DNA from 4 places in the Marinobacter sp. CA1 genome. Region 1 is predicted to be linked to each of the others. Evidence: predicted binding sites of a transcription regulator. Region 1 holds the regulator's gene; each other region holds the start of a gene.

Region 1 (7,151 bases):
TCACGTTTAAGCTGGGACTTGCTCTTGCCCCATTCCTGTTCGCTGTCGTCGTATGGCTGTTCGGTCATGCTCGGTTCCTGGTGTGGCCGGGGCGGGCTCAGGCGTAAAACACCGTGGCCAACCCAAGGAAGGACATGAATCCTACCACATCGGTTACGGTGGTGAGTATCACGCCCCCGGCCAGGGCCGGGTCGATGTTCCGCGACTTCAGGAACAGCGGCAGTACGGTGCCGACAAAGGCCGCTCCCAGCAGATTGATGACCAGCGCTGCGGCAATCACCACACCGATCACCGGATCGCGGAACCAGGCGGTGGCGGCGGTAGCGACCACCACGGCCCATAACAGACCGTTGAGCATGCCCACCAGAAACTCCCGGTTCAGCAGCCATTTGACGTTGGCGCCACTGATCTGGCCCACGGCCATGCCGCGGATCACCAGGGTCAGGGTCTGGCTGCCGGCAATGCCGCCCATGCTGGCCACAATGGGCATCAGCACCGCCAGCGCCACCACCTTCTCGATGGTATCCTCGAACAGGCCGATAACGGCGGAGGCGATGAATGCGGTAATCAGGTTGATGCCGAGCCACACCGCCCGGCGCCGGGTGGTCTTGAGCACCGGGGCGAAGGTGTCTTCGTCTTCGTCCAGGCCGGCCATGCTCATCAGCGAGTGATCGGCGTCCTCCCGGATAACGTCGACCACGTCATCGATGGTGATCCGGCCCAGCAGGTTGCCGTCGTCGTCAACCACCGGCGCGGAGATGAGGTCGTAGCGCTCGAACAGGGTGGCGACCTGGGTGTCCGCCAGGGTGACCGGAATCGGCTCAATGTCGGTGTCCATGACTTCCCGCACCGTGGTAGCGGGATTGCTCACCAACATCTTGGTGATGGGCAGCATGCCGATGAACTGGTCTTTCCGGCTGACCACAATCAGGCTGTCGGTCATTGGCGGCAGGTTGCGGTGACGGCGCAGATAACGCAGAACCACGTCGATGCTGATGTCCGGACGCACCGTGATGGTGTCCGTATTCATCAGGCCGCCGGCGGTGTCCTCCGGGTAGGCTAGGACTTCCTCGACCCGTTGCCGGTCCTGTTCGTCCATGGTGTCCAGGACTTCCTGGATCACCGTGTCCGGCAACTGCTGCAGCAGGTCGGCGAGGTCGTCGGACTCGAAGTCCTCAATGATGTTGGCCAGTTCCTGGGCGTTCAGCTGGCTGAGGAAATAACCCCGGATGTCGTCGCTCAGGTACTGGAGGACTTCCCCTTCCAGGTTCTTGTCCACCAGGTTCCACAGCAGGGCGCGCTGGCGGGGCGGGGAGGATTCCAGCAGGTGGGCAATATCACTGGGACTGAGGCCGCCATTGAGGATGCGGGCAACCTGTTTAAGGGCACCACTGTCCAGAGCTTCTCCGAGGGAGCGGAGACGCTGGCGAGCCTGGCTTTGTTCCAGAATGTCCGTCATTGATCACCCAACTTTCTGCCCAAATGACCATCAGCGCTGCCGACGGTAATCCTGCGCTGGGGAGGTGCCCACGACCATCTGCTATGCGGCCAGGGTCTCCAGCAGCCAGGCTACCGGGCGTAGCTGATAAACTTACGTAGTATAGCGGACTTACGTTGCAGTGGTGAGAAAGCGTTGTAGGTGAATGCCGTAGAAACCTGCGTGCTGGCGGGGCGGGGCGCTATTCGCCCTCGCCGAAGTAGTCGTTGATCAGGGCGACCAGCTGATCGAGCGCCTGCTGCTCGTCGGGACCTTCAATGTTGAGTTCAAGGTCGGTGCCTTTGCTGGCGGCCAGCATCATGACGGGCATGATGCTCTTGGCGTCCACCTGCTGGCTGCCCTTGCAGATCTGGATACTGCTTTCGAATTCCGAGGCGGTGGCCACCAGTTTGGCGGCAGCGCGGGCGTGCAGGCCCAGCTTGTTGATGATGGTGACTTGCTGGCGAATCATAGGCTGCGTTTCAGGTGTGGCAGTTCGGTATGACGGACCTGGACGTTGTTGTAGCGTTCCGCGAAGTAGGCGCCGACTTTCTCGCAGACGTACACCGAGCGGTGCTGGCCACCGGTACAGCCAATGGAAATGGTCATGTAACTGCGGTTGCTCTGGCCGAATGATGGCAGCCAGGAATCCAGGAACTGAATGATATCGTCCGTGAGCTTGGTGGTCATGGCCTCGTGTTCGAGGAAGTCGATTACCGGTTGGTCGATGCCGGTAAACTTGCGCAGGCTGGCATCCCAGTAGGGATTGGGCAGGCAGCGGACATCAAAGACGTAATCGGAATCCACCGGCACCCCGTGCTTGAAGCCAAAGGACTGGATCAGCAGCGCCATTTCCTGTTCCCGCCGGCCGATCACCCGTTGTTTGACCATGTCCCGCAGCTCGTAGATCGACAGTTCGGTGGTGTCGACGTAGAGATCCGCCAGGCTGGCAATGGGTTCCAGCAGGTGTTTCTCACTGGTGATGGCCTCTTTCAGGGAGGTGCGGTCGTTGCTCAGGGGGTGTTTGCGGCGGGTGGCGTGGAAGCGCTGCAGCAGTGCCTGGTCGGTGGCATCAAGGAAGATGGTCTCGATGGTGGCGCCGGTCTGGGTCAGCTGGTGGTGGATGTCCTCGAAGTTGGCGATCTCATCCGACAGGTTACGGGCATCGATGCTGACGGCGATTTTCTTCAGCCGCCCGGTGCTCTCCTGAGCGGTGGCTTCCCGGGTAAGAGGGAACAGCAGTCCGATGGGCAGGTTGTCGATGCAGTAGAAACCAAGGTCTTCAAGTACATGCAGCGCGGTACTCTTACCCGAGCCGGAGCGGCCGCTGACGATGATCAGTTTCATAGTCCATCACCCTTGAGTGATCAGTCTGCTGTTAGGCGCCTATCATTCGATTGTACAGGGTCTCGTTGTCGCTGCACTGTCTCAGTTCGTTACAGAACGACTGTTCATTGAACTTCTCGGCCAGCTGGCTCAGCAGTTCCAGGTGCTCGCTGGTGGCTTCCTTGGGGACGATCAGGGTAAACAGCAGATCCACCGGTTGGTTGTCGATGGCATCGAAACCAACGCCTTCCTCCAGGGTGACCAGCACACCGATGACCTGGCTGCAGCCATCCAGCCGACAGTGGGGGATCGCAATGCCCTGCCCAATACCGGTGCTGCCCAGGCGTTCGCGGGCAACCAGGTTGTTGAAAATCTGCCCGGCATCCAGATCGGGATACTGCTGGTGGATGCTCTCGGAGATGAATTCCAGAACCCGCTTCTTGCTGGTGCCGGCAACACGGCAGCGGGCAAGCTCCGGGGTCAGGATGGTTTCGATGGTGAGTGATGTGTCCGTCATGGATAGACAGTGGTTCCGTAAAAAAAAGGCTGCGATACGTCAGACGTACCGCAGCTCGATCAGTTCAGGTGTGGGCAAGGCTACCGTTTAGCGGGCGCCGTTTCCATGCATACGATCAATATTTTTTTCCTTGTGTTTCAGGATCTGTCGATCCAGCTTGTCCACAAGAGCGTCGATGGCTGCATACATGTCTTCGTTTTCGGCCTTGGCGTGGATCTCACCGCCAATTACATGCAACGTGGCTTCCGCCATCTGGCGGACCTTCTCGACTTCCAGAGTCACCTGACAGTTACTGATGTGATCGAAATGCCGTTCAAGCTTTTCGAACTTGCCAGAGACGTACTCTTTGAGGGGAGCTGTCAGTTCGACGTGATGACCTGAAATATTGAGTTGCATAGGCGTCTCCTATTGTCGGCTTGCCAGCGACTACGATCACTGGCGGGGTTGCCGCGGTGTTTCCCCGCGGCGGTAGATCCCTTCGGGCCAGAGCCGCGCTGGTGAGCGCTCCCTGGCCTACACCAATCTCTTCCGTTCGTTTGACGGGGGAATGTGCATGGCCTCCCGATACTTGGCGACGGTGCGCCGGGCCACTTTGATTCCCTGTTCCCCTAGCATGGCGGCAATTTTGCTGTCGCTCAATGGCTTTTTTGGGGTTTCTGCTGCAATCAGTTTTTTGATCATCGCCCGGATGGCGGTGGACGAGCATTCTCCGCCCTCATCGGTGCTGACGTGGCTGGAGAAAAAGTACTTCAGCTCGAAGATGCCCCGGGGGGTATGCATGTACTTCTGGGTGGTGACCCGGGAAATCGTGGATTCATGCATTTCCACCGCTTGGGCGATGTCGGAGAGGATCAGTGGCTTCATCGCCTCCTCGCCGTGATCGAGGAAGCCCTGCTGGTGCTCAACAATGCGGGTGGCCACCTTGAGCAGGGTTTCGTTGCGGCTCTGCAGGCTCTTGATGAACCACTTGGCTTCCTGCAGCTGGTCCCGCATGTAGGTGTTGTCGGCGCTGCTGTCGGCCCGGCGGATCAACGACGCGTAGCTGGCGTTGACGCGAATGCGCGGCGCAATCTCCGGGTTCAGTTCCACCCGCCAGCGTCCCTGGTGCTTGCGCACGATGACATCGGGAATGACGTAATCCGGCTCAGCCTGATCAATGGCGCTGCCCGGGCGCGGGTTGAGCTGGGTGATCAAGGCCAGAACGTCCCGCAGCTGGTCTTCTTTCAGCCGGCTGCGCCGCAGCAGTTGGGCGTAGTCGCGGTTGCCCAGCAGGTTGATGTAGTGAGTGATCACCAGGCGAGCCTGGGGCAGCCAGGGGGTGTCAGGTGGCAGCTGGTTGAGCTGGATCAGCAGGCATTCCTGCAGATCGCGGGCAAACACACCGGCGGGGTCGAAATGCTGCAGCCGACGCAGTACCGCTTCGATCTCGTCGAGCTCCACCGGGTCCTCGTCGGCGTCGTCCATCAACCCGGAGTGGATTTCGTCCAGCGGGGAGGTCAGGTAGCCGCGCTCGTCCACTGCGTCCAGCAGGGCGTGGGCAATGGCCCGGTCCCGGTCACCCATGGGGGTCAGGTTGAGCTGCCATTCCAGATGATCGTGAAGGGTCTCGGAGACCGAGTTGCGGGACTCGAAATCGCTGTCACCCTCATCGTCGCCGCGGCTGGCGGGGGCAGGAGAGGGCTGGTAGATGTCGTCCCAGGCGGTATCGACCGGCAGGTCGTCGGGAATGTTCTCGGAGCCGTTGTTGTCGGCCTCCCACTCCTGGCTGCTGTCGTCATCCCAGCTGTCATCTGCGGTGGCGCTGGCGTCCTGGTCCTGACCGTCTTCAGCGTCGTTGCGGTCGTCGTTCTGCTCTGCCTCGGCGCGGTCGTCGTCTTCCTGGGTTTCCAGCATGGGGTTGGAATCCAGCGCCTGTTGGATTTCCTGCTGGAGATCCAGGGTGGAGAGTTGAAGCAGCCTGATCGCCTGTTGCAACTGGGGCGTCATGGTCAGGCTTTGGCCCAGTTTTAGCTGAAGTGAGGCTTTCATTACCATGATGTCAGTTCCGTCACCGGTGTGCCTGGCAGGCGGGATATCACCAACCGGTCATGCCTGGTGAGCCTAAAAAGTCTTGCGTCATGCGAAGTTGCTTTTACAAGCAATTTTTCTGCCGAGTGTACTTGCTTGTGGTGGGCAAGACAATCTGGCCGGCTGCCGCTGGCCTGTATCGAGTGTAGACGGTTTATCCGCAATCCACGTTCTCAAGATACCAGCAGGCAGCGTTGCGAAGACTTGATGGTCGACAAACTGACGTCAGAAATCAATGCATTTGGGGAGGGTCATAGTTTGAATTCGTTACCGAGGTAAACTTCCTTGACCTGTTGGTTGGCCAGGATGTCCTCGGACGAGCCGGAGGCGATGATGTGGCCGCCACTGACGATGTAGGCGTTCTCGCAGATATCCAGGGTTTCGCGCACGTTGTGGTCGGTGATCAGTACGCCGATGCCCTTATCCCGCAGGTGGCGAATGATCTGCTTGATGTCACTGACCGAGATGGGGTCTACACCGGCAAACGGTTCGTCCAGCAGGATGAAGGCCGGCTCCATCGCCAGTGCGCGGGCGATCTCCACCCGCCGGCGCTCGCCCCCGGACAGGGCCATGCCCAGGCTGTCGCGGATGTGGGTGATGTGGAACTCCGCCAGCAGGTCCTCCAGTTTTTGCTCGCGGTCGGCGCGCTTGAGGTCGCTGCGGGTTTCCAGAATCGCCATGATGTTGTCCCGCACGCTCAGCTTGCGGAACACCGAGGCTTCCTGGGGCAGGTAGCCAATGCCCTTGCGGGCACGGCCATGCATCGGCAGGGGAGTGATGTCCTGGCTGTCCAGGGTGATGCGTCCCTTGTCCGACGGTACCAGACCGACGATCATGTAGAAGCAGGTGGTCTTGCCGGCACCGTTCGGCCCCAGCAGGCCGACAATTTCCCCGCTGCGGATCTCCAGGGAGACGTCGAGGACCACTTTCTTCTGCTTGTAGCTTTTTGCCAGGTTGCTGGCGCGGAGCACTGCCATCTTGGTTCCTGTCTAGTTGCTGTCGCTCTGGGCGCGGCCGCGGGGCTGAATGACCATTTCCACCCGGCCCTCGCCATTGCCGCCGTTATCGCCCTCGGCCGTGACCACCCGATTGCGGGTGTCGTAGAGAATGCGGTTGCCGCGGAACAGGTTGCCGGACTGCTCAATCATGGCGTTGCGCTCGAACGTCAGCTGGCTTTCGGTGGCGTTGTAGATGATGCGCTCGGCGCTGGCCTCGGTGGCGGCGGTCTGGCCTGCGGTTGCCTGGGAGTAGCGGGCGGGGGTGCCGGTGGCCTCGATGCGGCTCAGGCCCTGGTCGTCCCGGTACAGCACCACCTTGTCGGCGCTGAGGCGGGTGCCCTGCTGGGCGACCACGACATCGCCGGTGTAGGTGGCCACACCCTGACTGTCATCCAGGCGGGCGTGGGCGGCGTTGACGGTGATCGGGGCGTCGGAGTCCAGATCAAAGGCCGCCGCCGGGGATGCCAGCAGCACGCTGGCAAGGACGGCTGTGCACGTGCGGCTCACTCGCTTAAGGGGTCGGGTTTGGGGCAGGCTCATAGTGTCCTTCTACCTTTGACGTCAGTTCCAGCACCCGGTCGTCGATCCAGGCGGTCATACCGGTGGCACGGGTAGTGCCAAACGCGTCTGTGAGGGTGACGGGTGCATTGGTGTGTACGGTGCGGCTGCGGTTGTCCAGCGTCAAGTGTTCGGTGCTCAGGGTGGCGGCCTGGCCGTCTTGGAGCGGTCGGGTGACAACCACATTGCCGTTGAGCGAAAGCTGGCC
Region 2 (7,151 bases), 460 kb from region 1:
CTGTTGGGCCCCAACGGCGCTGGCAAGTCCACAACCCTGGGGATCGTCAGCTCCCTGGTCAACAAGTCCGCGGGTAAGGTCAAGGTGTTCGGGCATGATATTGACACCGATCTGGCGGCCGCCAAGCTGGGTTTGGGGGTGGTACCCCAGGAGTTCAATTTCAACCAGTTTGAGAAGGTCTTTGACATCGTCACCACCCAGGCGGGCTACTACGGTCTGCCATTGCGCCGGGCCAGGCGCTCAACCGAGAAGTACCTCAAGGAGCTGGGGCTCTGGGACAAGCGGGATACGCCGGCACGGATGCTCTCCGGCGGCATGAAGCGGCGGCTGATGATCGCCCGGGCTCTAGTGCACGAACCCGGCCTGCTGATCCTCGATGAGCCGACCGCTGGTGTGGATATTGAGCTGCGGCGCTCAATGTGGGCCTTCCTGGAGGAAATGAACCGCCAGGGCACCACGATCATCCTGACCACCCATTATCTGGAAGAGGCGGAAGCGCTGTGCCGCAACATTGCCATCATTGACCATGGCAGCATTCTCCAGAACACCAGCAAGCGTGATCTGCTGAAGCAGCTGCATCGGGAAACCTTCATCATGGACCTGAAGGCACCCCTTGAAGGCGCGCCGGAACTGGCCGGCTTCGAGGCGCGGCTGGCTGATGACGGAGCCCTGGAAGTGGAGGTCGAGAAAGGGCGAAGTCTGAATGAGGTGTTTGATGCCCTGAAGGCCCAAGGGCTGGAAGTGATGAGCATGCGTACCAAATCCAACCGCCTGGAAGAACTGTTCCTGACCATGGTCCAGGACAATGCCCGGGAACAGCAGGAGTCTACACAATGAGCCCATCCGCCATCCTGGTTGCGTTCAATACCATCCTGGTTCGCGAAATCCGCCGGTTTACCCGTATCTGGGCGCAGACCCTGCTGCCGCCAGCAGTCACTATGACCCTGTACTTCATCATCTTCGGCAACCTGATTGGCTCCCGCATCGGCGAGATGGGCGGTTTCGATTACATGGCCTACATCGTGCCCGGGCTGATCATGATGGCGGTGATTACCAACTCCTATTCCAACGTGGTGTCGTCGTTCTTCTCGATGAAGTTCCAGCGCAGTATTGAGGAGTTGCTGGTCTCGCCGGTACCGAACTGGGTGATCCTGACCGGCTACGTTGCTGGCGGGATGGCACGTGGCCTCAGCATCGGGGTGATCGTGACGATGTTGTCGCTGGCATTCACCCAGCTTGAAATCCACCATGTGGCGGTCACCATGCTGACGGTGGTACTGACATCCGCGCTGTTTGCGCTCGGTGGTTTCATCAACGCCATGCTGGCCACCAAGTTTGATGACATTTCCATTGTGCCGACGTTTGTGCTGACACCGCTGACCTACCTGGGTGGGGTGTTCTATTCGATCCAGCTGTTGCCGGAGTTCTGGCAGGCGGTTTCGATGGTCAATCCGATCCTGTACATGGTGAATGCATTCCGTTACGGCATTCTTGGCGTATCTGACGTCAACGTGGTATTTGCGTTGTCGATGATCCTGGTGTTTATTGCCATCCTGTTTACCGTTGCCCTGCAGATGCTCAAGCGTGGCAAGGGCATCCGTCACTAATGCGATCTGTTTGAGGACTGCTATGAGCCTGCACAACGCCCCACTGGGCAAAAGCAGTGAGTACCCCGACCAATACACCCCGGACCTGCTTTTCCCGGTGCCCCGGGATGACAACCGGCGTCGGCTGGGGCTGGACGACGGCCGCTGGCCCTGGTTCGGGGAAGATCTTTGGCAGGCCTGGGAAATCTCCTGGCTGCGTCCATCCGGTGTGCCGGCGGTGGCCTGGGCAGAGTTCCGTGTACCGGCGGCATCGCCCTCGCTGATTGAATCGAAATCCTGGAAGCTGTACCTCAACTCCCTCAATCAGACCGTGTTTTCGTCTCCGGAACGGGTCAAGGCCGTGGTGGAAAAGGATCTTTCCAGCGCCTGCGGCGCCACGGTTCATATGACCCTGCACAGCGTGGACGACGACGGTGAGGCGATTGGTCGTCCGGCGGGATTCGAGTCGATCGACGACGAAGCGGTGGAAGTGACGGCCTATGAATACCAGCCGGAGCTGCTGCATGCCGGTGGCGACGTGGTGACCGAAAAGCTGTGTTCCCATCTGTTGAAGAGCAACTGCCCGGTGACCGGCCAGCCTGACTGGGGCACCCTGACCATCGAGTACACCGGTCCGGCCATTGATCGCCCGTCGCTGTTGCAGTACGTGGTGGGGTTTCGGCAGAAACAGGACTTCCACGAGCATTGCGTGGAGACGGTGTTCATGGATCTGATGGAGCGTTGCCAGCCGGAGAAACTGACGGTCTGCGCCCGCTATACCCGGCGCGGTGGGCTCGACATCAATCCCTGGCGCAGTACCGAGCCAGGCGCGGTGCCGTCACTGCGGTTGGTGCGTCAGTAGTCATTCCGCGGGAGCGGCCAGCTGTCCCGGCTGTCACCGCTCCTGTTTCAGACATCCTCCTGGCGGAGCCGGTCGGCGGCATCCTCGAGGGCGCTCAGAATCGACTGCCGCTCTTTCTCGGTGACCTTCTCGGAATCCAGGTACATCGCGAAGCCGCTGTGTTCGTGTTCCAGGAAACTGCGGTTCGGCCCCATGTCACGACGGAAGTCCACCACCTCGTAGATGGGCACCGGGCGACCAAAGCCCTTCACCGTAATCTCGCCCTTGTCCCGGCACATGATCCGGTCCTTGATGAGGGAGAAGGTTTCGTAGGACACCAGAATTTCGCCAGGCTCGGCAAGGGATTCCAGGCGGCTGGCCAGGTTCACTTCCTTGCCGATGATGGTGTAGTCCATGCGGTTTTCGGCGCCGAAGTTGCCGACGGTGGTGTAGCCCGTGCTGATGCCCATGCGGATCTCCAGTGGCGTCTTGATGCCCTGGCTGCGCCACTTCTGGCGCATGATCTTCATGTGCTTGCGCATCTCGATGGCCATGGAAACGCAGGCAAACGCGTCTTCGCGCTGGCCGCGACTGGTGGGGTCGCCGAAGAACACCATGATCGAGTCGCCAACGAACTTGTCGATGGTGCCGCCGTACTTGAGGGCCACCTCCGACATTTCGTTGAAGTAGTGGTTCAGCAGTTCGGTCAGCGCTTCCGGTTCCATCTCCTCGGACAGGTCGGTGAATCCCTTGATGTCGGAGAAGAAAATGGCCAACTTCTTGCGCTGGGTTTCCAGTCGGACGTCCCGCTCGCCGGTAAAGATGGATTGCCAGACCTGCGGTGACAGGTACTTCGACAGTTTGTGGGACAGGGCGATGGACTGCTCGCGCTGATTCTGGATCTGGGTCTTGGCCAGCATCAGCGAGCGCGCCTGCTGGTGGGCGTAATAGGCGGTGACGCAGATGTAGGTGCCGGTGGCCAGCAGGGATACCAGCGTGGTCCAGATCGGCGCCTGGAGCGAAGCAGGCACACCATTGAGCGCCACCGCGGCGGAGGTGCTGACAACGAGCAGCACCATGCCCAGCAGCCACTGGCGAATCCCGCCCACGATCAGGCAACTGAACATGATCATCAGCGCCACGGCGGCGGAGGGAACCAGAATCAGTCCCCAGGTGCCGATGCAGGCGCCACCAAAGATGCAGTCCAGCATCAGCATTTTCTGGCGTATGCGGTTGGACTTGCGGAGCAGGGTGCGGCGACTGAGATAGCAGGCAATGTGGGGCCAGATCAGGCAGCCGGCAAGCAGGCCGTACATGTTGGCGCCGAACAGGTCCTCGAACATGCCGAGGGCGATAATCAGTGCGGTGGCGGTATAGGCGACCACCCGACCGTTATAGTCGGGCATGGGTGGGACCGCGACCGGCGCGCTGTTTCCATCCAGCACCAGCGCTTTCCCCATATTGAGAGGAGCGTTCATCATCCTAGAACCTGATCCGTCCTACCAGCATGTCCTTGAGCATCACCCAATCACCCATCAGGCTGTAAAGAGGATGCTTGAAGGTGGCTGGCCGGTTCTTCTCGAATTTGAAATGACCAACCCAGGCAAATCCATAGCCGATCACGGGCAGAAGCCAAAGCAGTGCGAAACGGCCGCTGACCAGGGCGTAAGCGGCGACAGCCAGAACCAGCAGGCTGCCAAGGTAATGGAGGCGACGGCAGGTCGGGTGCCGGTGTTCTTCCAGATAAAACGGATAGAACTCGCTGAAGCTGTTGAATCGGCGATCGTCGCTCATGTTGCCACTACCTGTTTATTGAATGTTATAGGAGGTAGATTGTCGTGTTTCGAGAACCTGGCAATTGCCACGGCGGCATTCGCCACGAAACTACGACTAAAGACTAACAGCATTGCCTGAACTGCACAATTCTGGCAGTTTGTGGCCTGATCTGCAGCCATTGTGCCGCCTGATGGCGGCACTCTAACCCGTTAGCCGGAAGGATTATGACCGAGGTAATTGACGCCATTCTCAACCGTTCATCGGAACCCCGACTGATCGCCCCCGCGCCGGATCAGGCGCTGCTGGAACAGGTCTTCGAATGTGCCGCACGGGCGCCGGATCATGCGCTTTTGCGTCCCTGGCGGTATCTGGTGATTGAAGGCGAGGGGCTGGTGCGTTTGGGCGAGCTGTTCGCCGGCACGGCCGACACCGAGGCTGAGAAAGACAAGCTTCGACGCATGCCGCTGCGGGCGCCCATGCTGGTGGTGGCGATCACCAGTCCAACCGAGCATCCCAAGGTGCCGGAGGTGGAGCAGGTGCTGTCCACCGGGGCGGGGTTGGCGTATATGCTGCTGGCGCTGCAGTCCGCGGGTTTTGGTGGTATGTGGCGGACCGGGGCGCTGGCCTATGACGAGCGGGTGAAACAGGGGCTCGGGTTGCAGGCGGAAGAGAGTATCGCCGGCTTCCTGTACGTCGGCTCCGTAGCGGACAGCAAACCGTCGGTGCCGCGTTTGTCGGTGGCCGAGTTTGTCCGCTCCTGGCCGAACACGCCATAGGGAAAGACCTTGCCGCTTTTCCGGGTGGTTGCCGCCAGCGGCTGCGCCACCCACATCTCCTATTCCTCTCCCGTTTGACCGCATCCCCCGCCATTCCTGACCTTCCGCATCCTGCAAAGAAACTGGCATCACAATTGCTTTGACTCTGGAAAGACGACCTATCGCCCAACTTGACGGGCTCAGAACGGCTGTTCCGGAGGCAGTATGGCAATCACCTTTGACAAGGCACTGGGCATTCACGAACACGCTTTGCAGGCGCGGGTAAAACGTGCCGAGGTGCTGGCCAACAACCTGGCCAACGCGGATACCCCCGGCTACAAGGCCCGGGACGTGGACTTCCAGGCGATGATGGCCCGGGCTCAGGAGTCGATGAGCGGCTTCGAAATGGCACGAACCCACGCTGGCCACCTGGATGATGGCACTGGCGGCGGCAATGGCGAGTTGATGTACCGCAACCCCCATCAGCCCTCAATTGACGGCAATACGGTCGACAGCCAGCAGGAGCAGAGCCGCTTCATGCGTAACGCCATGGATTACCAGGCCAGCTTCCAGTTCCTGAACGCCAAGTTCAGTGGTTTGAACAAGGCCCTGAAAGGCCAGTAACACAGCGACCCAGGATTATTCAGGAGATTCATCATGTCCCTAGGCAGCATCTTTGACATTGCCGGCTCCGGTATGACTGCGCAGTCGCTGCGACTGAACACCACCGCCTCGAACATTGCCAACGCCGAGACCGCCAGTTCCAGTACCGATACCACCTACCGTGCCCGCAAGCCGGTGTTCGCCGCCATCCAGCAGCAGATGCTCAACCCCGACCAGGGGTGGCAAGGCGTTGCCGCTGCCGGTGACGATGCCCTGGGCGCCGGTGTGCGGGTGGAAGGTATTGTAGAGAGTCAGGCCGAGCTGCAGATGCGGTATGAGCCGGATCATCCCGCCGCCAACGAAGACGGCTATGTGTATTACCCCAACGTCAACGTGGTGGAAGAAATGGCGGACATGATGTCCTCATCCCGCAGCTTCCAGATGAACGTGGACGTGATGAACACCGCCAAGTCGATGATGCAGCGGATTCTGACCCTGGGACAGCAATAAGACGCGAGGAATAAGCCATGAGTGCGGTTAACAGCACAACCAGCAGTGAGTTCCTGAGTCAGTACGGCATCAAACAGGACGACAAGGCCAAGGGCAGTGATGAGCTGGGCCAGGGCGAGTTCATGGAGCTGATGCTCGCGCAGCTGAAGAACCAGAACCCACTGGAGCCACAGGACAACGGCGAGTTCATTGCCCAGCTGGCGCAGTTCAGTTCCCTGGAAGAAATGCAGAAAGTCTCCAGTGCGGTGGACAACGTGGTGGGCGAATTCCGCTCTACCCAGGCCCTGCAGGCTTCCGCCATGGTGGGGCGGACGGTGCTGGTGCCGGGTACGGCCGCCAAGCTGGTGAGCGAAGGCGAGATTGAAGGCGCGGTGGCGGTACAGGCTTCCACCTCCAACCTGAAGATCTCCATCAAGAACAGCGCCGGTGAGCTGGTGCGGCAGATCGATCTGGGTCAGGCGGCCAAGGGCTACGAGAAATTCACCTGGGACGGCAATGACGCCAACGGCGATCCGTTGCCGCCCGGCAAGTACGAGTTCGTTGCGGAGGGTAGTTACCCTTCCGGCACCGAACAGCTTGGCACCCTCATCAGCGCCAACGTGGACAGTGTGTCACTGGGTGGCGCGGGTGAAATCACCCTTAACCTGGCGGGACAGGGCTCGGTGGCCCTTGCCGACGTCTACCAGATCAATTGATCCAGAATCTGAATTTCGAGGTGTAACATGGCTTTCAATACGGGTCTTAGTGGATTGCGGGCAGCTTCGGTTGATCTGGATGTCACCGGCAACAACATTGCCAACGCCAGCACCGTGGGCTTCAAATCCAGCCGGGTGCAGTTTGGTGACCTGTACTCCAGTGGTTTTCTGAGCGCTGGCAGTAACTCCGTTGGTGACGGCGTGCGGGTGCAGGATGTCCGCCAGAGTTTCGGTCAGGGCAATATCAGCTTTACCGACAATGCCCTGGATATGGCCATCGACGGAGACGGCTTCTTTATCCTCAACAATGGCGGTGAAACTCGCTATTCCCGCGCCGGTCAGTTCGGCGTTGATAAAGACGGCTACGTGGTCAATAACCAGAACA
Region 3 (7,151 bases), 2.0 Mb from region 1:
CTGGCATCCACCACGGTCGGCGCCCAGGCCTCCTCACCGGGCTGGGGCACCGCCACGTCGTAGTGGGCGCTCTGGCAACCGGCCAGCAGCAGGCTGGCCAGGGTGAGCAGGAGGGTCAGGCTACGCACGGCAAACTCCTTACATTGACTGGCTGGCAAAGCGCAGCATTTCGTCAGTGGCGGACACCACCTTGGCGTTCATCTCGTAGGCACGCTGGGTAGCGATCATGCTGACCATTTCTTCCACCACCGAGACGTTGGAGCTTTCCAGGCTCTTCTGCTTCAGTGGACCCAGGGCATTCTCTCCCGGGATGCCTTCCAGCGGCTGGCCGGAGGAGGCGGTTTCCAGGAACAGGTTGCCACCCTGGGCTTCCAGACCGGCGGGGTTGGCGAAATTGACGGTGGCGATCTGGCCGATCTGCTGGGGCACCGGGTCGCCGGCCAGCTTGGCCATCACAATGCCGTCGGTGCCAATGCTGACGCCGACCGCATCCTCCGGAATCTGGATCTGCGGCACCAGCGGCAGACCACTGGTGTTGACCATCAGGCCTTCGGCGTTGCGCTGGAACTGACCGTTACGGGTGTAGGCCAGCTCACCATTGGGCTGTTCAATCTGGAAAAAGCCCTTACCAACGATGGCCACATCCAGGTCCTGGCCAGTGTTCTCGAAGTTGCCCGGGGTGTGGACTTTCTCGGTGCCCGCCAGGCGCACACCGGTACCAACCTGAACGCCGGTGGGCAACTGGTTCTGGAAATCCTGCTGGGCGCCGGGCTGACGTTCGATCTGGTAGAACAGGTCCTCAAAGGATGTCCGGTCACGCTTGAACCCGACGGTGTTGACGTTGGCCAGGTTGTTGGAAATGGTGGCCATCTTGACGTCCTGGGCGGCGAGGCCGGTCTTGGCGACCCAAAGTGCTGCCTGCATGACTTGTCTCCTGTCTCAATCTCTGGAAATCGTTATCGGTTCGGAAAATTGCTGTTGGCCAAGTGGTCTGTGACCGCTTAACCGCCTCGAACCAGTCGGTTACCGGCGTTGGAGTTCTCGTCGGCCGCTTTCATCATTCGCATCTGGATCTCAAAGGTTCGGCTCAGCGCCATGGTGGTGACCATCTCGTCCACCGGATTGACGTTGGACTGTTCCAGATGGCCCGACACCACCAGAACCTCCGGGTCGGCTGCGGCGGCTTCACCGTCGGCGAGACGGAACAGGCCGTCTTCACCCTTGCGGAGCTGGTCCAGCGGCGGGTTGACCAGTTTCAGCTGACCGGCTTCCAGCTGGCCACCGCCGGGGGGCGTCACTGAGATGGTGCCGTTGTCACCGATGCTGATGGCCTGGTATTCGGGAATGGCGAGCTGACCACCGCCGGCGCCGACTACTTCCCGGCCGCGGATGCGCAGCTGGCCCTCGGCATCGAGACTGAGGTTGCCAACCCGGGTGTAGGCCTCGTTGCCGGCCTCGTCGATCACCGCCAGGAAGCCGGCGCCGCGGATGCCCACGTCGAGGTCGCGGCCGGTGGTTTCCAGTCGCCCGGGGGTGAAGTCGGTGACCGCACTCTGGCTCTGGCTCAGGTACTTGGTCTCCAGGCCCGCCCCCTTCACCTGGTATGTCTCGGCGCGTTCGAAATCACGGCGAAACCCGGTGGTGCTGCTGTTGGCCAGGTTGTTGGCGTGGATGCGCTGCGCCGTGAGGGTGTGCAGCGCGCCGCTCATTGAGGTGTAGAGGTAACGTTCCATGGTCGGGCCCTATTACATGTTGCTGAACAGCACCTGGGTGAGCTGGTCGGCGGTGCTGACGCTCTTGGCGTTGGCCTGGTAGTTGCGCTGGGCGGTCATCAGGTTCACCAGTTCGCCGGTCAGGTCGACGTTGGAGCCTTCGTAGGCGCCGGGAGTCAGGGTGCCAAGGGCGCCGGTGCCAGCGGTGCCGGTAACGGCGTCACCGGAGGCGAAGGATTTGGTCCAGGTGGTGCTGTCGGCCTGGGACAGGCCGCCCGGATTGGCAAAGTTGGCCAGTATCACCTGACCCAGCAGCCGGTCGCGGCCGTTGGTGTACACCGCCGAGACGGAGCCATCTTCATCCACCCGCAGCCCGGTCAGGTCACCGGAGGCGAAACCGTCGGTGGCGTTGGCGGTAACCGCGAAGTCACCGGCGTACTGGGTGGTGCCAGTGAGGTTGAGGTCAAAGTTCATGACATCCGCGCCAGTAGTGGCACTCGGGTCATAGGTGAGGGCGACCGGGCCGGCCGGGGTATTGAGACTGCCGTCCGAGTTGAAGTTCACGGCCGTCGGCGCACCCATGGCGGCGCCGTTCATATACATGTGCACATCCCAGGTATTGGCGCCGGTTTTCACCATGTACTTGGTCAGGGTGTGCTCATTGCCAAGGGAGTCGTACACCTCACTGGAGTAGGAAAAGTTGTAGGTGTTGGTGTCGTTCGGGTCCAGCGGCGCGACGGCCGGCACAGGCGCATCGGCCTTGAAGTTGGCCACGAAATCCAGGCTGGTGGAGGCCTGGGCCGGTACCGTGGCGGCCTGTACCTTGAGGTCGGTCAGCACACCCGGAACCAGATCGCCGTTGGCATTGACGCCGTAACCCTGGAGTTTCATACCGTTGGCGGTGGTGACGAAGTTGTTGGCGTCCTTGCTGAACATGCCGGCGCGGGTGTAGCGGTCCTGGCCGTTCTGATCCTTGACGATGAAGAAGCCCTGGCCGGAGATGGCCATGTCCAGCTCACGGCCGGAGAAGTTCTTGTTGCCGTCCTTGCCGAAGTTCTGCGACACGTTGTTCATCTCCACACCACCAGGCTGACCGCCGGAGTAGAGTGCGGCCAGTTCCGGGCGGCTGGCCTTGAAGCCCGCCGTGGACACGTTGGCAATGTTCTGGGAGATCACATCCAGAGACTGGTTGGTGGTGCGCAAACCGCTAAGACCGATGTTGTAGCTCATGAACGTCCTCCAAGGAATTCGCTGATACTGAACAGGGAAACACTGCCCACGCCGGCAACCTGCAGGCGGATGTCGCTGCCATCGGACGGCACGCTGACTTTCTCAACGGTACGCTGCAGCTTGGGCGGGTAGGTGGTGAGGTCATCGCCGTTGCGGGCGATCACCTCCAGGGTGTATTGGCCGGCATCCAGCTCCGGCAGAGTAAAGGCGGTTTCGCCGGCGTCGCGGGCGCCCAGATTGACCGACTCCACTACGTTGCCAGCGGCGTCGAGGGCACGGACTTCCACCTCACTGGCGGCGGCGGGCAGGGCCACGGTGCCGGTGAGTTCCTCTTCCGCATCCAGGTTGATGCGATCCACCGGAATGCTGACCTGCTTGCCGGCCAGGTTGGTGCTCTGCAACACCTGCAGGGTGTCCATCAGCACGTTGTTCTGGTTCTGCAGTTTGCCCATGTTCTCGATGCCTTCGACGGTGGAGAACTGGGCCAGCTGGGCGACGTACTCGGCGCCGTCCAACGGATTAAGCGGGTCCTGATTCTTGATCTGCGCCACCATCAGGGTGAGGAACTCGTTTTTCAGTCCCGCGGCGCTGTTGTCATTGCCGGCAATGGTGTTGGCGGTCGTGCCGGTGTTCGTCGCGCCGCCGGTTTCGCGGTTCTGCATGGCTGAAACGGTCATGTCGGTTCCCTATCCCCTCAGGACTGGCCAAGGCGCAGCAGGCCCTGCTGCATGCTGTTGACCCGGCTGACCATGTCCACCGAGGTCTGGAAATTGCGCGACGCCGACATCATGTCTGCCATCTCTTCCACCACATTGACGTTGCTGTAGTAGACATAGCCGTCGCCGTCGGCAATGGGGCTGCCGGGCTCGTGACGACGCTCGATGGCGCGGTCGGATTCGGTGACACCGGCGATGCCGACACTGGCGGCGGCCAGACGCTGGCTGGTGACCGGGCTGCGGGTCTCCAGGCTCTGATAGAGGCTGGCGAACACCGGCTTGATGGCGCGGAAGGCATCTTCCTCACTGCCCGCGGCGCTGTTGGCGTTGGCCAGGTTGGAGGCGACGGTGTTCAGTCGAACCGACTGGGCGCGCATGGCGCTGCCGGCAATGTCGTAGATGTTGTGGAATGCCATGGTGTGGCTCCTCGATCCGTTATCCGTCGATGGCCTTGCGCAGGCCGGAAATTTTCATATTCAGGAACGTCAGGCTGGTCTGGAAGTCCATCGCGTTGGCGGCGAACTGGGCCTGTTCCACGCCGAGCTCGGCGGTGTTGCCGTCTTCGGACGGTTGCATCGGCACCCGGTACTTGAGATCCCGGCTGGCATCGAGGCTGGGTGCGGGCAGGCCGCTGTGGAGGCCGTCCAGCTCCCGGGCGACCCGCTGCAGGGAGGCCTTGAAGTCGAAATCACGGGACAGGTAGCCCGGGGTATCAACGTTGGCCAGGTTGCTGGCGAGGATGCGGGAGCGTTCCATCCGCATCGACAGGGCGTATTGATGGACGCCCAGTGCCTTGTCCACAATAAGTGCCATGGTTGGTCTCCAGTGCCATGCAGTGAGATTTCCTGCTACCGTACTAACAAGGTATGTGCCAACTTTTAGATTCAATAAATCAAGGGGTTACCGATTGAGGGCGGAAGTGGGGAAGGCAGGGCGGAAATCGTGGTTTCCGCCCCGGAAGTGGCGGGTTCCCCTGTCGGGCGGGGCACTGCTGTTGGTCTGGCTGCTGGCCGCTGGTGGTGTTCAGGCCCAGAACCAGAATCGGGCGGACCTGGTGGCGCGGGTCACCGCGGACGCCGAGCGCCAGGTCCAGCGTTACGCCCGTCAGCGTGGTTGGGTCAATTTCGATTACCAGGTGGAAGCCTGGGTGCCGGGAGCCGCGGACCAGCATCCCGGCTGCCAGGGCGAGCTGGTGGTGGCGCCGGCCCAGGCCTCCGGGCGAATCTGGGGGCGGGTGCCCTATCGCATCGGCTGCAGTGAGCCGGAATGGGAACTGCGGGCGCGGGCGGAAGTATCGCTCAAGGTTCCGGTGGTGACGGCCCGGCGGACGGTGCGCCGGGGTGAGAGCCTGAACCGGGACACCATGCGGCTGGCGGTGCGGGACCTGGCCGACATCTACGGCGATTTTGTGACCGACATCCGCATGTTGCGGGGGCTGCGGACCCGGCGCGCGATCCGTGGTGGCCAGGTCATCACCCTGGACCTGGCGGAAGCACCGCTGCTGGTGGAGCGAGGCGACCAGGTGCTGATCCGGGTCGAGGCCGACGGCGTGGCTGCCTCGATGACCGGCGAAGCGCTCCAGAGCGGCAGCAAGGGGGAGGGTATCCGGGTGCGTAACCATTCGTCCGGCAAGGTCATCACCGCCTGGGTGGTGGAGCGGGGCATCGTCGAAACCCGATTCTGATGGGCCCTGGACCGGTGCGGATACCTGCCAACGCATTTTTTCCAAGTTCGGTTACAGTTTCGCCGGCAGCCGGTCGCTATACTCTGACAGAGACACTGATTGGGTTTGAATGCTATGAAAATCAATCACGCCACGACACCGGTTACCAGCGCCAACCAGCGTGCCAACGCCGCCCGCCATGACCAGGGGGCGACCAGCAGCACGGCCGCCAGTGCGACGCCGGAACTGCAGAGCCGCGGTCTGGAAAAGTCCCTGGCGGACGCCTCCGATGTCGACATGACCCGGGTTAATGCCCTGCGTCAGGCCATCGCCGAAGGTCAGCTCGATCTGGACCCGGCGGTACTGGCGGAAGCGGTGCTGGACCTGCACGGCTCATGAGCGCCAAGGCTGCCCTGGCGGAGCTGACCCGGGGAATCCGTGCCGACCTGGCGCGTTGCCAGGGGTTGCAGCCACTGCTGGTGGAGCAGCAGCGGCTGCTGGCGCGCACTGACGCCGAGGCGCTGCAGCCGCTGGGAGAGCAGATCGGTGACGCGTTGGCGGCGCTGGAAGTCAGTGCCGGCCGTCGGGGGGAAATCCTGGTGGGCCTGGGACTGAACGCCGATGCCGGCGGTTTTGAGCGGCTGTTGACCAAACTGCCACCGGCCCTGGCCACGGAGCTGCGATCGTTTTGGCAAGAACTGGAGGCGGCACTGGTGCGCTGCCAGGCCCTGAATGAGCGCAACGGCGAGCTGCTGGCCAGTCACCGCACGGCGCTGGATGATCTTCTGGGCACCACCACTAACCCTTACGACCAGCTCCGTTGAGCCAGTCGTCCACCTGTCCCTGCTCCTGGCGCCGCTGGCGCTGCTGATCCTGCTGCTGGCGCCGTCGTACCAGCAACTCCAGTCCCTTGACCTTACCGAACTGCGCCAGCAATGCCCGCTGCCGTGCTTCCAGTTCCTTGCCCGCCAACAGCAATTCGTCGGCCTGCTGATCCAGTAGCTGGTTGAGCTGATGGCGCATGGCCAGTCGGTTCTGGTGCACCAGCGCATTGCCGCTGGCGCCGCTGGCCATGCTGTCGACATAGAACTTCAGGCTGTCGTAGCGCTGCTGTTCCTGCTGGTGGCGCAACTGCTGCTGTTGCTTGTCGTTGCCCAGGCGTTCCAGGGTTTTCTGCTGCTGGTCGAGGAAGCGGTTGAACATCAGCCAAACAGCCCTTGCAGTTGTTGCAGGCTCTGGTCATAGCCTGCCGGTTCGTCGATCGCCTGCTGCAGGAAGCTCGCCAGCCGGGGATGCGTCTGTACGGCTTCATCCAGCTCCGGGTCCTGGCCGGCGTGATAGCCGCCAAGGGGAATCAGTTCCCGCACACTCTGGTAACGGGACAGCAGCCGGCGGAAGCGTGCAGCGGTCTGCTGGTGGTCGCGGTCGGTGACCTGGGGCATGACCCGGCTGATGGAGGCATTGATATCAATTGCCGGGTAGTGGCCGGCTTCCGCCAGCTCGCGACTGAGGATGACGTGACCGTCGAGGATGGCGCGGGCGGCGTCGGCAATCGGGTCCTGCTGGTCATCACCTTCCGCCAGCACCGTGTAGATGGCGGTCAGTGAACCTTCACCTTCGCCGTTGCCGGCACGTTCCGCCAGCCGGGTCAGGGCGGCGAACACCGACGGCGGGTAGCCCCGGGTTGCCGGCGGTTCGCCGATGGCCAGTGCCAGTTCCCGCTGGGCCTGGGCATAGCGGGTAAAGGAATCCATTAACAGCAGCACGTCCTGGCCCTGGTCGCGATAGTATTCCGCCAGCCGGTGGCAGGTCTCGGCGGCCCGCAGCCGC
Region 4 (7,151 bases), 460 kb from region 1:
ACTCCCTGGCTGACGCCATCAACAACTCCAGTGCCAACTCGGTCACCGCGTCGGTGGACGATGCCACCGGCGAGTTGCGACTGATCGACAACAGCGGCAATCCACTGGCGGCCAGCTACACCAATAACGCTACCACGGTGAATCAGCCGGAAGAGCTGGCCACGATTCGAATTACCACCGATCGGGATGTCGCCGACCTGACCTCTGACGATGCCGCCAGTGCCTTTGCCACGGCCTGGGGTGCCCGGGCTCCCCAGGTGACCAACCAGTTCAACCCGTTGGATCAGAAGACCTACAACTACGCCACGTCCACCAAGATTTATGACAGTCTGGGCAACTCCCATGAGATGACCCAGTATTTCGTCAAAAATCCGGCGCCGGGTAACGGTGTGGGGGCGAGCCAATGGTCCATCTACGTCCAGATTGACGGTGAATTTGTCGGAGGTACGGATTCCACGCCGTTTGTCGCCCGCTTTACGGAAGATGGTCGGTTGCAATCCATCAACGGCGATCAGGCCGGTGAAATGGTGATCGGCGACTGGGTGCCGAAAGATGAGAACGGCGATCCCAACGGTGCTGATGGCCCTCCGCCTCCTGGCACGGTTATCGAGACGCCAATTCCGGACCCCCCCACCAGTTCCGCTTTTGTGATCGGGCTGTCGGAGACGACCCAGTACGGCACGTCATCTGGCGTAAACGACCAGAACCAGAATGGTTACACCACCGGTCGCTTGGCGGGGCTGGACGTATCCTCGGAAGGGGTGCTGTTTGCCCGTTACACCAACGGCCAGTCCCAGGCGCTGGGGCAGGTGGCGCTGGCGGCCTTCAGCAATACCGACGGTTTGACGCCGGTGGGGGACACCACCTGGGTGGAGACGTTTGAGTCCGGTCAGCCGGTGATTGGCCAGCCGGAGACCGGCACCCTGGGCTCGATTGAGGCCAGTCAGGTGGAAGAGTCCAACGTCGACCTGTCCGAGGAGCTGGTGAACCTGATCATCGCCCAGCGCAACTACCAGGCCAACGCCAAGACCATTGAAACCTCTGATGCGGTCACCCAGACCATCATCAACCTCCGCTGATAACCGTTAGCGCAACTTCCCGGGTTCGAAAGATGGACCCGGGAGTTGCTTCTGTTTCTGCTACTTCTGCCGCCCGGATTCCCGGTGACCGGTACCTCCTCTTTCTTGTTGGCACAAGTTCTGCATTAACCCTGCTATCAGTCAAAGTTCCGGCAGGAGTTTTCCGCATGGATAAGTCCCTCTACATCGGCATGTCAGGCGCCAAGCAGAACATGCTGGCCCAGCGGGCCCACGCCAATAACCTGGCCAACGCCAACACCACCGGTTTCAAGCGGGATTTCGCCCAGGCCCGGAGTATGCCGGTGTTTGGTGAGCATCATCCCACCCGCGCCTACGCCATGACCGAAAGGCCTGGTACCGATCTGTCCGCCGGCGCGCTGATGGATACCGGTCGCAAGCTGGATGTGGCGGTGGAAGGTGACGGCTGGCTGGCGGTCCAGAATGGTCAGGGCGAAGAGGTGTTCGGTCGTTCCGGCAGCCTGCAGGTGGACGTCAACGGCCTGCTGCGCAATCGCAATGGCGACCTGGTGATGGGCAATGGTGGCCCGGTGGCCCTGCCGCCGTTTGACAGCCTGGAGATCGGTGCCGACGGCACCATTTCCATCGTGCCCGCCGGCGGTCCGCCCGATCAGCTGGTGGATATCGACCGGCTGAAGCTGGTGAATCCCCCGGCCGATGCCCTGGAGAAAGGTGAAGACGGCTACCTGCGTCGCAAGCCTGACCAGGCGCTGGACGGCCCGGAGCCGCCGGATGGCAATCTGCGGGTGGCCACCGGGTTTCTGGAGGCCTCCAACGTCAATGCGGTGTCCGAGATGATCTCCAACCTGCAACTGTCGCGGCAGTACGAAATGCAGGTGAAGGTCATGAGTACCTCCCAGTCCAATTCCGAGGCGGCGGCACGTCTGTTGCAGAACCTCTGATAACGAACCTGTTTCACAGCGCTGATGGCGCCAGGCGGCAACAGTTGGCCGCCATGCCACCGGCCGAGGAGTAGAGCATGCATCCAGCACTTTGGGTCAGTAAAACCGGGTTGAGTGCCCAGGACACCAACATGTCCACCATTTCCAACAACCTGGCCAACGTCAACACCACCGGTTTCAAGCGCGATCGCGCGGTGTTCCAGGATCTGCTGTACCAGATTCACCGCCAGCCCGGCGGTCTCAGTTCGCAGAACACCGAGCTGCCTTCGGGGCTGCAGCTGGGTACCGGTGTACGGGTGGTGGGTACCACCAAGCAGTTTACCCAGGGCAACCTGCAGAACACCCAGCAACCGCTGGATATGGCGGTGGATGGTCGTGGCTTCTTCCAGATCCTGCTGCCCGACGGCGGCATTGCCTACACCCGCGACGGTCAGTTCCAGCTCAATGCCGACGGTGAGGTGGTGAATCCGGACGGCTACACCCTGGAGCCGAACATCACCATCCCCGACAACGCCACCAAGGTGACCATTGGCAAGGACGGCACCGTGTCTGTGGTGGTGGATGACCAGGCCAACCCGGTCAACCTGGGGCAGATTACGCTGGTGGACTTCGTCAATCCCCAGGGCCTGCAGGCCATCGGCAACAACCTGTTCCGGGCCACCAACGCCAGCGGCGATCCCAATGAAGGCGAGGCGGGCATCGGCGGGCTTGGCAGTATCGAGCAGCAGATGACCGAGGCCTCCAACGTCGAGGTGGTGGAAGAGCTGGTCAACATGATCACCACCCAGCGGGCCTATGAAATGAATTCCAAGGTGGTTTCCACCACCGACCAGATGCTGCAGTTCATCACCAACAACATCGGTTGATGGGCGTAGCGGCAATGAGTGAGGTGACTGTCATGAATGGGAACAACACCCAGACCAACGGGTACCGCCGGGTCGGCATGCCGGCTCTGGTGGCGGTGCTGGTGTTGCTGGAAGGTTGCACGGCGATGACCCGGCCCCGGGCGATACCGGATGATCCGGCCTACGCCCCGGTGCGGCCCCAGGAAATGATGGCTCGCGACCCCCACACCGGGTCGATCTACCAGACCTCCCGCAATTACAACTTCTACGGCGACACCGTCGCGCTCAATGTCGGGGATATTCTCACCGTGACGTTGCAGGAGTCCACGCAGGCGAGCAAGTCGGCGGAGAGCAGCATCACCAAGGACAACGAACTGTCGATTCCGGAACCGATTCTGCTGGGCAAGGCCAATCTGGGCATCAACACCAGCGCCAACTTCGAACGGGATTTTGAGGGCCAGGCCGAAGCGGACCAGAGCAACAGTCTGAACGGCAGTATCACCGTTACGGTGACGGAAGTGCTACCCAACGGCGTGCTGCGCATCCGGGGCGAGAAATGGCTGTCGCTGACCAATGGCGACGAGTTCATCCGCCTGACCGGCATGGTCCGGCCTCAGGACATTGCCCCGAATAATACTGTGGCGTCCACCCGGATCGCCGACGCCCGCATTGCCTATGGTGGCACCGGCGATTTCGATCAGGCCAATCAGATGGGCTGGCTGGCACGGTTCTTCAATAGTGAGTGGTGGCCGTTATGAACAGGCTGAGAAGTATGGCACTGCTGTTGGTTCTGGCTCTCGTGGCGGCGCCGGTGGTGGCCGACCGGCTCAAGGACCTGGCCCGCATCAAGGGCGTGCGTAACAACCAGTTGGTGGGCTACGGCCTGGTGGTGGGGCTGGACGGCACCGGTGACAAGGCGCCGTTCACCAACCAGACCTTCCGCAACATGATGAACCAGTTCGGTGTGACCCTGCCGGAAGGCACCAACCCCAACCTCGCCAATGTGGCGGCGGTGACGGTACACGCCACCTTGCCGCCGTTTGCCAAGCCGGGGCAGGAAATGGATGTGACGGTCTCCTCCATCGGCAATGCTGACAGTCTGAGGGGTGGCAGTCTGCTGATGACTTCTCTCAAAGGCGCTGACGGCCAGGTCTATGCCATGGCCCAGGGTAGCCTGGTGGTGGGTGGCTTCGGTGCCGCCGGCGCTGACGGTTCGCGGATTACCGTGAACGTGCCGAGCGTGGGTCGCATTCCCAATGGCGCAACCATCGAGCGCGAGGTGCTGTCGCCGTTCAGTCGCGGTGACACCATCACCTTCAACCTGCTGCAGCCGGATTTCACGACGGCACGGCGGGTGGTGGAGACAGTCAATGGCATGTTGGGGCCGGATATGGCCTATGCCCACGATGCCACGTCGATCTCCGTCAAGGCGCCACGGGACCCGTCCCAGCGGGTCAGCTTCCTGTCGATCCTGGAGAACCTGGAGGTCGACCCAGCCGAAGACGCCGCCAAGGTGGTCATTAACAGCCGCACCGGCACCATCGTGGTGGGGCAGAACGTGCGGGTCAGCCCGGCGGCCATTACCCATGGCAACCTGACCGTCACCATTCAGGAAAACCCGGAAGTGAACCAGCCGGACCCGTTTGCCAATGGTGACACGGTGGTGACTCCCAACACCCAGATTGCGGTGACCGAAGACCCGGCGCGGATGTTTCAGTTTGGTCCGGCGACCACCCTTAACGAGATTGTGCAGGCAGTGAACCAGGTCGGCGCGGCGCCGGGTGATGTCATGGCGGTGCTTGAAGCGCTGAAACAGGCCGGCGCCCTGCGGGCCGAACTGATTGTGATCTGAGGTAGCGTCATGCAGGACCCACGACTACAGCAATCCCGCATCTACACCGACTTCGGCGGTCTCAACGCGCTGAAGGCGGAAGCGCGCTCTGATCGCAAGGCGGCGCTGGAGGAAGTGGCGAAGCAGTTCGAGGGCCTGTTCCTCACCGAGATCATGAAATCCATGCGCAAAGCCAACGAGGTGTTCTCCGAGGGCAACCTGCTCAACAGCCAGCAGTCCAAGTTCTATCAGGACATGTTCGACAACCAGCTCAGTCTGACCTTGTCCGACCAGGGGCTGGGGCTGTCGGACACTCTGGTGCGTCAGCTCAGTCGCCAGATTCCGGGGATGTCCGCCGAAGGTGAGCGTCGGGCCGGCCACAAGGCCGACATTGCCGCCTACGACCGCAGTCTGCCGTCACTGTCGCGGCAACTGCCGGAGCGGCTTGCGGAAGTGAAGGCGGTGGCGGCGTCATCGGCGCCGGCGACCGACAGCGTCTTGCCGTCCCGGTTCGAGTCGCCACAGCAGTTTGTCAGTCAGTTGCTGCCGCTGGCGGAAGCGGCCGCGGCGGATTCCGGTATTGATCCCCGGCTGATGGTGGCGCAGGCCGCGTTGGAGACTGGTTGGGGGCGCCACATGATCGAAGGGGAGCAGGGTGCGCCGAGTTTCAACCTGTTCGGTATCAAGGCCGACGGGCGCTGGCAGGGGGATTCCGTCAACATCGCCACCTCGGAGTACCGGGATGGCGTGCGGATGAGTGAGCGGGCGCAGTTCCGGGCCTACCCGGATTACCAGGCCAGTTTCCACGACTATGTTGATTTCCTGAAGTCGAATCCCCGCTATCGCGAGGTGCTGGCGTCCGCCGAAGACCCGGCGCAGTTCGCTGACCAATTGCAGGCTGCGGGTTATGCGACCGACCCGCATTACGCCAACAAGATTCGCCGGATCATGGCCGGCGAGACCATGAACCAGCCGGTGGGTGCCTCCGGGCAGTCGTCCCCGGGAGCTGACGGATAGGTTCCGAGGGTAAAACGCTATGGCCAATCTGATTCAAATTGGTTTGTCCGGTGTGCTGGGCCATCAGTCAGCCCTGAATACCACCGGTAACAACATCACCAATGCCAACACGCCCGGCTACAGCCGCCAGGAAGTGCTGTTCGAAAGCCAGCGGGGCCTGCGCACTGGTGCCGGTACGGTGGGCACCGGGGTCAACATCTCCAACATCCGCCGGGTGGCAAATGAGTACCTGGTGGAGCAGGTGCGTTCAGACACCTCGCTGCAGTCCGAACAGAAAGCGCTGAATCAGGAACTCAGCCGACTGGACAACCTGCTGGGGTCCTCGACCACCGGGCTCAACGATGTCCTGAACAACTTCTTTGCCAGTCTCCAGAGTGCGGCGGAAGACCCGGCGTCGCTGCCCCAGCGACAGTCGGTGCTGAGTGAGGCCAAGGCGGTGGCGGATCGCTTCCAGTCTCTGCAGGCCGAGTTCATCCAGCAGCGGGAGTCGGTCAAGCTGCAGATGCGCCAGGGCGTTGAAGATGCCAACACCCTGATGTCCAGCATTGCCGAGCTGAACCTGGCGATCTCCAACAGCCCGGGTATTGCCCAGGGTCGGCTGCCTAACGATCTGTTGGACAAGCGCGACGAGAAGCTGCGTGAGCTGTCGGAGCTGGTGGGCATTCGGGTGCTCCACACCGAGGGCAACCAGGTCAACGTCATGCTGGGCAATGGTCAGGCGCTGGTAGTGGGGGCGGATGCCTCCCAGCTGTCGACACGGCCCAGCGTGGAAGACCCGGCTTTCCTGGAGTTCACCCTGCTGGATGCCGGACGTCAGGTACCGATCGACAGCCAGATCACCGGCGGGTCCCTGGGAGGGCTGCGGCGCTTTGAACAGGAATCCCTGAAAACCGCGTTTGATGAGTTGGGCCGGGTGGCCATTGCCCTGCAAGACAACATCAATCACCAGCACGAGATTGGTATGGACCTGGAGGGCGACCTGGGTGGTCTGTTCTTCTCTGATATCAACTCGCCGGAGGCGATGTCCAGTCGGGTGATTGCCAACGGCAACAATCTGCCGCCAGGGGATGCCGACATTGGTGTCGAGATCAGCGACAGCAACGCGCTGATCTCGGGCAGCTGGAACCTGCAGTTCTCAGGCGACGGTCGCAACTACGAGGTGATCGACAGCCAATCCGGTGAAGTGGTCAAACAGGGCCGTCTGCCGGACCCGCTGCCGGCTGAGATCGGCATGCCCGGGTTCAATATCCAGATCAACGACGGCACCTTCAACCCGGGTGACAGCTACCAGATTCAGCCTACCCGTAACGCTGCGGAATCGATCTCGCTGGAGGTGGAGCGGGAAGAGGATCTGGCCTTTGCCAGCCCGGTGCGGGCGGAAGCCAACGTCGGCAACAACGGCGATGGGGTGATTGATCAGGGGTTGATGCTGAACGTCCGCAACCCGCTGTCGAACGGC

The links. The regulator sigma-54, encoded in region 1, starts transcription at its own class of promoters, with help from an activator protein. The targets are predictions, from matches to a motif close to ANTGGCATNNANNTTGCTNT.
Region 2: flgB (flagellar basal body rod protein FlgB) is a predicted target of sigma-54. The motif match lies at 5,101-5,120, and genes of this name have one in related genera.
Region 3: flgB (flagellar basal body rod protein FlgB) is a predicted target of sigma-54. The motif match lies at 4,515-4,534, and genes of this name have one in related genera.
Region 4: J2887_RS12310 (flagellar basal body rod protein FlgF) is a predicted target of sigma-54. The motif match lies at 1,187-1,206, and genes of this name have one in related genera.

The regions. Positions count from the first base shown of each region.
Region 1 is NZ_CP071785.1:3,156,460-3,163,610, reverse strand. It holds gene yjgA (ribosome biogenesis factor YjgA) at 1-68, opposite strand, end outside; gene mgtE (magnesium transporter) at 98-1,459, opposite strand; gene J2887_RS14395 (HPr family phosphocarrier protein) at 1,680-1,949, opposite strand; gene rapZ (RNase adapter RapZ) at 1,946-2,824, opposite strand; gene ptsN (PTS IIA-like nitrogen regulatory protein PtsN) at 2,856-3,320, opposite strand; gene hpf (ribosome hibernation promoting factor) at 3,408-3,716, opposite strand; gene J2887_RS14375 (RNA polymerase factor sigma-54) at 3,834-5,348, opposite strand; gene lptB (LPS export ABC transporter ATP-binding protein) at 5,639-6,364, opposite strand; gene lptA (lipopolysaccharide transport periplasmic protein LptA) at 6,377-6,859, opposite strand; gene lptC (LPS export ABC transporter periplasmic protein LptC) at 6,897-7,151, opposite strand, start outside.
Region 2 is NZ_CP071785.1:2,700,008-2,707,158, reverse strand. It holds gene J2887_RS12360 (ABC transporter ATP-binding protein) at 1-837, shown strand, start outside; gene J2887_RS12355 (ABC transporter permease) at 834-1,607, shown strand; gene queF (NADPH-dependent 7-cyano-7-deazaguanine reductase QueF) at 1,630-2,448, shown strand; gene J2887_RS12345 (adenylate/guanylate cyclase domain-containing protein) at 2,496-3,908, opposite strand; gene J2887_RS12340 (DUF962 domain-containing protein) at 3,910-4,221, opposite strand; gene J2887_RS12335 (nitroreductase) at 4,428-4,979, shown strand; gene flgB (flagellar basal body rod protein FlgB) at 5,184-5,582, shown strand; gene flgC (flagellar basal body rod protein FlgC) at 5,616-6,071, shown strand; gene J2887_RS12320 (flagellar hook assembly protein FlgD) at 6,089-6,766, shown strand; gene J2887_RS12315 (flagellar hook-basal body complex protein) at 6,794-7,151, shown strand, end outside.
Region 3 is NZ_CP071785.1:389,465-396,615, forward strand. It holds gene flgH (flagellar basal body L-ring protein FlgH) at 1-128, opposite strand, end outside; gene flgG (flagellar basal-body rod protein FlgG) at 139-924, opposite strand; gene J2887_RS01790 (flagellar basal body rod protein FlgF) at 1,002-1,733, opposite strand; gene flgE (flagellar hook protein FlgE) at 1,746-2,942, opposite strand; gene J2887_RS01800 (flagellar hook capping FlgD N-terminal domain-containing protein) at 2,939-3,619, opposite strand; gene flgC (flagellar basal body rod protein FlgC) at 3,637-4,074, opposite strand; gene flgB (flagellar basal body rod protein FlgB) at 4,094-4,471, opposite strand; gene flgA (flagellar basal body P-ring formation chaperone FlgA) at 4,653-5,342, shown strand; gene flgM (flagellar biosynthesis anti-sigma factor FlgM) at 5,457-5,720, shown strand; gene flgN (flagellar protein FlgN) at 5,717-6,145, shown strand; gene J2887_RS01830 (flagellar FliJ family protein) at 6,120-6,524, opposite strand; gene J2887_RS01835 (FliI/YscN family ATPase) at 6,524-7,151, opposite strand, start outside.
Region 4 is NZ_CP071785.1:2,692,389-2,699,539, reverse strand. It holds gene J2887_RS12315 (flagellar hook-basal body complex protein) at 1-1,079, shown strand, start outside; gene J2887_RS12310 (flagellar basal body rod protein FlgF) at 1,247-1,999, shown strand; gene flgG (flagellar basal-body rod protein FlgG) at 2,077-2,865, shown strand; gene flgH (flagellar basal body L-ring protein FlgH) at 2,898-3,602, shown strand; gene J2887_RS12295 (flagellar basal body P-ring protein FlgI) at 3,599-4,696, shown strand; gene flgJ (flagellar assembly peptidoglycan hydrolase FlgJ) at 4,706-5,692, shown strand; gene flgK (flagellar hook-associated protein FlgK) at 5,712-7,151, shown strand, end outside.